Regions from separate parts of the Mageeibacillus indolicus UPII9-5 genome, predicted to be linked through region 1. Evidence: a T-box and tRNA genes for the amino acid it is inferred to sense, from the RefSeq annotation. Region 1 holds a T-box; the other holds one or more tRNA genes.

Evidence for each region. The T-box of region 1 lies ahead of pheS (phenylalanine--tRNA ligase subunit alpha). A T-box ahead of a tRNA ligase gene usually reads a tRNA of that ligase, here a tRNA-Phe.
Region 2: it has a tRNA-Phe gene. The T-box ahead of pheS (phenylalanine--tRNA ligase subunit alpha) is inferred to sense a tRNA for this amino acid. The anticodon was not compared.

Annotation. Positions count from the first base shown of each region.
Region 1 is NC_013895.2:654,120-657,532, reverse strand. It holds gene pheT (phenylalanine--tRNA ligase subunit beta) at 1-1,003, opposite strand, end outside; gene pheS (phenylalanine--tRNA ligase subunit alpha) at 1,015-2,046, opposite strand; T-box leader at 2,091-2,262, opposite strand; gene HMPREF0868_RS02980 (methylglyoxal synthase) at 2,339-2,725, opposite strand; tRNA gene HMPREF0868_RS02975 (tRNA-Pro) at 3,048-3,123, shown strand; gene HMPREF0868_RS07870 (glycosyltransferase family 2 protein) at 3,265-3,413, shown strand, end outside.
Region 2 is NC_013895.2:233,162-236,574, forward strand. It holds gene galE (UDP-glucose 4-epimerase GalE) at 1-752, shown strand, start outside; gene HMPREF0868_RS01105 (hypothetical protein) at 897-1,739, shown strand; tRNA gene HMPREF0868_RS01110 (tRNA-Val) at 1,932-2,007, shown strand; tRNA gene HMPREF0868_RS01115 (tRNA-Asp) at 2,013-2,089, shown strand; tRNA gene HMPREF0868_RS01120 (tRNA-Phe) at 2,121-2,196, shown strand; gene HMPREF0868_RS01125 (hypothetical protein) at 2,530-3,000, shown strand; gene HMPREF0868_RS01130 (hypothetical protein) at 3,018-3,362, shown strand; gene HMPREF0868_RS01135 (hypothetical protein) at 3,374-3,413, shown strand, end outside.

The DNA of each region.
Region 1 (3,413 bases):
GATTAATACAAGAATTTGCACCGCCCATTATACCGGCCAGTGCTACAGCCCCCGCTTTATCCGCAATGACAAGCATACTGTCATCCAAGACATATTTTTTGTCATCCAAAGTGGTAAAGGTTTCCTGCCCGGCGGCACGACGTACGGTAATTTCTCCCCCTCTAATACAATCAGCGGAGAACGCATGCATTGGCTGTCCCAACTCCAACATCACATAATTTGTTATGTCCACAATGTTATTTATCGGGCGGACCCCAGACATAGCCAAGCGACGCCGCATCCATAAAGGTGAAGGTTCAATTTTAACTTTATCAATGCGCACAGCACAATAGCGTGAACACAGGGCAGGCTCCGCAACCGTAACTTTCAAGGCATCCGAAGTCCTATTGAGACCGTCAGCTTTCACCTCCGGCTCCGGCAAATGGAATTCATGCCGGTAGGTTATGGCAGCTTCCCGCGCCAGACCTTCAATTGAATAGCAGTCCGGGCGGTTGGAAGTTATTTCAAATTCAATCGTTCCGCCCTCAAGTTTCAATGCTTTGAGTACCGGCTCGCCAAGAGCTAAGTCATCAGGCAAAATAAAGATTCCGTCAGTAACGGCTTCCGGAAACAATTCCGACATAATACCGAGTTCAGCCAAAGAGCAAAGCATGCCCTCAGATTTTACACCGCGCAACATGCCGGTATTAATTTGCTTGCCCCCATTAACATGTGATCCATCCAACGCAACCGGGACGATGTCATTGACCTTGACATTGGAAGCTCCAGTAACAATTTGTAAATTTTTTTGCTCGCCGACATTCACCTGACAAATAACTAACTTATCTGCATTAGGATGCCTCTCTATTGTTTCAATTCGACCAGTAACAACACCCGACACATCTTCCCCGAACCAAGTTACGCCTTCAACTTTAGAACCAGAAAGCGTCAGCCGATTGCAAAAATCATGTATATTTTCCGGAACATCGACCAGCTGCTTCAACCATTCAATCGGTGCTAACATATTGCCCCTCCTTATTTAAATTGCCGCAAAAACTGCAGATTATTTTCATAGAAATAGCGGATATCTTCAATATTGAATCTGGCCATCGCCGTACGTTCAACTCCTATACCGAACGCAAAACCGCTATAAATCTCCGGATCAATACCGGACTGCTCCAAAACCCAAGGATGCACCATTCCGGCCCCCAAGACTTCGACAAAACCTTCGCCTTTACAGGTTCGACAGCCATGCCCGCCACAACTCCAACAAGTAACATCAACTTCACAGCTAGGCTCAGTAAACGGGAAATGATGCGGCCGCAAGCGGATTTGCGTATCTTCGCCGAACAGCCTTTGCGCAAAAAGTTTCAATGTTCCCACTAAATCACTCATCGCAACACCTTTGTCCACAACCAGGCCTTCAATTTGATGGAAAATTGGCGAGTGCGTGGCATCAGGTGTATCGGGGCGATAGACTTTACCCGGAGCGATTATCTTGATCGGCGGCTTTTGTTGCTCCATAACACGTATTTGAACCGGAGAAGTTTGGGTGCGCAACAGAACGTCGTCAGTTATATAAAAAGTATCGTGCGCCGAACGGGCAGGATGGCCTTGTGGTATACGCAAACGGTCAAAATTGTAACTACTCAGCTCTACTTCAGGGCCTTCGACAACCGAATACCCCATGCCAATAAAAATAGTTTCAATGGCTTCGATTACTTTGCTAATCGGATGGGATGTAGCTTGCCTTTGACCTACACCTGGCATGGTGATATCAATCATTTCATCTTGCATTTGCTTCTTTTGAGATTCTTGACGTAATACATTCTTCTGCTTGTTTAGCATTATTTCAATTGCTGTCCTAATTCCGTTGGTTAGATCGCCAACCTTAGGCCGTTCTTCTGGACTCAATTTGCCCATACTACGTAAAACAGCCGTTAATTCCCCATTTTTACCCAGCAGTTTGACACGGATAGCCTCTAAATCGCTTAACGATTCGGCAGATTCTAAAGCTCTGTAATATCTTTCGCGCATCTCCTTAAGATGTTCTATTAAATCGGACATTTAAACCTCCCAGTGCTGATTTATCGCATAAAAAAACCATCCCTGTTCGGGACGGATTTACCGCGGTACCACCCGAGTTCCGGCTTAAGCCGGCGCTCATCGCATATATTGATACTCCGAAGTGAAATTCAGCTTTGATCCGGTAATGACTCACAGCACCGTCATCTCTCTGTAACCGGTCGGGCAAAACCTACTTGTCTTCATCAACATATCGTAACTAAGATAGCATAAAAAAGCCGGAATTTCAACAAATCCGGCCAATTCAACTTTCATGTCTAAAGCAGCGCAGCACTCAAATCAATTCGCGCCAATCCAGATCACCGCGGTCAATAGCCAAAACCAGTATTTCCGCTGATGCAAGGCTGGTCGCATACGGAATGTTATTATCGTCACAAGCCCGGAAAAGAACGTTGCAATCCTCATTATCCCCGAGTTGTGTATCGCGCAAATATATAATCGCATCCAATTCATTGTACATAGCCCGTGAAGCCAATTGCCCCATAGCTGCTACGCTGTTTCCAACCAATGCCGAAGCCGACAAGTTCACGTTAATTTCTAAAATACGCGATGTCGAAAAAAAAGAAACCAAGTCATGTTTGGCGAGTATATGGCTGTATGCGATACAAAAATTAACCAAAAGCTCGTTTTTGCGCGTATCCGCCAAAAGTGCGATTTTCATGTGATTAACCTCCAAATGTATCTATGACAATGATAATGATTTTTAGTTAATTTGACAAGTACTTTTGCGAAATTTAGCTAAAAGTTAGTTGAAATAAAGCAGATTTGTTCATTGGAAACATTTTATTAACACATTTTTTCTTTTTTCAATGGATTTTGGCAATCTTATTTATTTCTCCGGGTCGACGTAACATGTCTTCGAATGCAGCCGTCCATTCATGCCCAGTAAAAATTTTATATGCTCAACATCTATACTTTAGAGCTAAATTATTATTTTTTCCTCTTGCATAGTAACGTTAACTGTGTTAGACTTAACGAGCTAACGGGGTGTGGCTCAGGTGGTAGAGCGCTTGGTTCGGGACCAAGAGGCCGCTGGTTCAAGTCCAGTCACTCCGACCAAAAGAGCTTTGTAACCAAAGCTCTTTTATTATATCTTCTTTATGTTTATATATTGTCGGATCGGCCTATTTGCCCAACCCCAGACGGCCGTTGAATTGCGGCTCATCAACTCAATATTATGAACTGTAAGGATGCTTAATTATGGATAAATTTTCTGTCATTTTGGCTGCGTACAATACCGAAGAATTACTCGAAGAATGTATTCTTTCCGTCCTGCATCAAACCAGGTCGGTTGATGAATTTATCATTATCGACGACGGTTCAACCGATCGCAGTCCTGAACTAATTGA
Region 2 (3,413 bases), 420 kb from region 1:
CGGTAAAAAAGCCTTTGTTATACTATAAAAACAATATCCTAGCGGTGTTGAGCTTGCTGAATGTAATGGCTGAATATCATGTTGAACAGTTTATTTTTTCATCATCGGCAACGGTTTACGGCCAAGATTATAAAATGCCTTTGACGGAAACGATGCAACGCGGCAATTGTACCAATCCGTACGGTTGGACAAAGTCAATGCTAGAGCAGATTTTACAGGATGCGGCCATTGCCGATCCTAATTTACGAATCATTGCTTTGCGTTACTTTAATCCGGTCGGCGCCCATCCTTCGGGCAAACTTGGCGAAGATCCATTCGGAATTCCGAACAATCTCATGCCATATATAACCCAAGTGGCAATCGGAAAATTACCGGAATTGGTGATTTACGGTGATGATTATCCGACCAAAGACGGAACCTGTATGCGCGACTTTATTCATATTATGGACTTGGCGGAGGCACATGCTTTGGCCGTGCGATATGTCGGTCAAACTAAAGGTATAGACTACGTGAATATCGGAACCGGTGTGCCATACAGCGTTAAAGAAATAGTTGATACCTTTTGCAAGGTGAATAAGCTGGAATTTCCGGTAAAGATCGGGCCGCGCCGCGCCGGAGATGTTGCTGCTTGCTGGGCGGATGTTAGCAAAGCCAAAAGTTTGTGGGGCTGGCAGGCCAAATATGATCTAGCAGCCATGTGTAGAGATGCTTGGCGATGGCAAAAACGTAATCCGCAAGGCTATGTAGATTAATATTTGAAGTAATTGCTTGCCCCGTTATATTGTGCTAAGATTAGGCCAAGGCTATATGGTAGCCTTAAAAACAAACGCCGAAATGTTCGTATCGAGAAATTATGAGCGAAATGCATGTCACTATGACCGGAAAAGGAGGGCAAGATGAAAAAAACAATTTGCGCATTATTAGCAATCCTGCTAATGGCAGGAACGACCGGTGGAACCGCCTTTGCATGGTATTTCGAGCCAGAAGAAGTAACCTATGCTGATGCCAATGTCGTCAAAATCGAAAGTTACACTTTTAAAACGGCAGATCGAAATTCTGCCGGAGAGTATGTGCCGGGTTCAACTTATAGCACAGATGCCGGAATCGTTTTGAACAAAGACGCGTATGAGATGATGGATCTGTTGGAAAGAAACCATAGCCTTGCTAAATCCGATTTAAACGCCGACTTTGGCGGTGATTTGGTCACCCTTGGCATCAAAGTAGGGTCAGAGCTTAATGAAATTGCTAAGAAAATTTATGAACTGAATGAAAAATTTGCCTCTGCTGAGTACCAAAATATGATTAGCCGGATTTTAAGCGGTACTGTCGTTTATGTTGCTCAAAAAGGTGAATGCCACGAGGACCGTAATGTTGCTGCGGCGGCCGAAGCCCAAGTGAAAGTCAAGAAAAATACGGTCGGTAAAGATGATGTCCCCGATACGGCAGCCTATTTTGACTTGAGAGTGATCCAGCCTACTTTAAATAAAACGGAGTCGCTGTATGCCTACTACCTTGATCTTGACGGGAATATACACTGGGTAGAATACTATCCGGCGATTAATGGATACCGTTTCCTTTCTTGCGCACCGCAGTACTTGCCGGCTCAGGAAGCTTACCGTCTGGCGTTATCACGTCCGTTATATTGCCGCCCGTATTATGAATTTGTGACTGAAGTAGAGCCGCTGTTCACTTTTGATGAGATCACAGCCTACGAAGTTGCCGTATGTTGCAACCCGTAGATATATAATAAAGGCCGATATATTCGCCAAGTTCAAAAAAGGTAATGCCACATGTATGGGCATTACCTTTTTTAGGCCATTTTATTGCTCTGGCCACTCCGAGCGACGTGGTGATCATCCGCGGAAAATGCAATAAAGGTATTGACAAGGCAAAGAACCATTGCTATAATTACTTTTGTCGCTTAACGATTAGGGAGTTTAGCTCAGCTGGGAGAGCACTTGCCTTACAAGCAAGGGGTCACAGGTTCGAGCCCTGTAACTCCCACCAAGAATGGCGCAGTAGTTCAGTTGGTTAGAATGCCAGCCTGTCACGCTGGAGGTCGAGGGTTCGAGCCCCTTCTGCGTCGCCAATGACTGATCCGTCAGGGTCAGTCAATTTTTGCCCAGATAGCTCAGTCGGTAGAGCAGAGGACTGAAAATCCTCGTGTCGTTGGTTCGATTCCGACTCTGGGCACCAAAGACTGCAATGTATATTGCAGTCTTTGTTTTATTCCCAGGTTTTAGTCGCTCATTAGTTACTGGTCGCTCGATCAATTGCTGTTTCCCGTATGAAAAGATGAATTATTTGTTTGCTGCCCAAACTGTATGTTATTTGGCAAATACATAGTAGGCCTTATTTATAGAGAAAAATATTTGTCGCCGTTTAGTATAGGATATTATTAGTAGGTAAAAAATGATTTTATTTAAAATGATTGGTTGCGAACATTTGAATAAAGATTTAAAATTATTTTTATCACTTAAGTGAGTATTGCAGACATAGGTAACATTACTGTTTAAAGGAGGTAAGAGTATGAAATTTTTTACGAAGGTTATTTCGACGGTTGCGGCACTGATGCTTTTGGCCAATGGGTTGATTTTTGCAGTTGACCTGTCAATTCCACCCGAATACTGGACACAGCCTAAGCCGCTTACCAAACAGATGGTAGAAACATCAATATTGCACAGCTTCCCTCTTGCTTCTGGCGACCGGACAGCCGATGATCAGGCGGTTACTCGTGAAGAAGTAAGAGCTGCAGTAAAGAATTTAGATGCGCTGGCAAAACAAGGCGAATCTATTGACACCTATTCAGGGATGTTCTTCTTTGTCGATAAGAGTTCCACTGATGCGCTTTATTACTATGAACAAGTAATTGACGGAGTGTATTATTCCGGTGAACTAAAGTTAGTTGAAATTGCCGGAAATGGTGCTCTATATAGAGGAGAGCTGAGGGGTTATAAGGTTGAAAATGTTCTTCAGGAAGTTTATCGACAGAAGAAGTAATTGATTGGAGGTAGAGTATGAAAAAATTTTTTAGGATAGGTTTAGCATTAGCTATGTGCTCCTTAACTATAGCCGGATCAGTCTCAGCTTACGATTTGTCTGAAGCAAATAATAAGGTAACTGATCTTAAGTTGGTCGAAATGGTTCGATCGGGCCCAGAATATGTAGATACACGATATTTTAATGTTGTTGTTCCGGGTGGAAAGGCTCAACGTTACTTTTATAGTGAAGTTATCGGCGATGTGTACTATTCGGGATACTTAGAGATGAGAGAAGTTGGATATAACGGAACGCTGTACAGTGGTTATCTGGACGGTTATCGCAAAGGTAGTGTTATGGCTGATCCTAAGGAAGAGAAGTGAAAGGACAACAAATGAAAAAAATAATTACGACTTTACTTTCAACTCTGATTG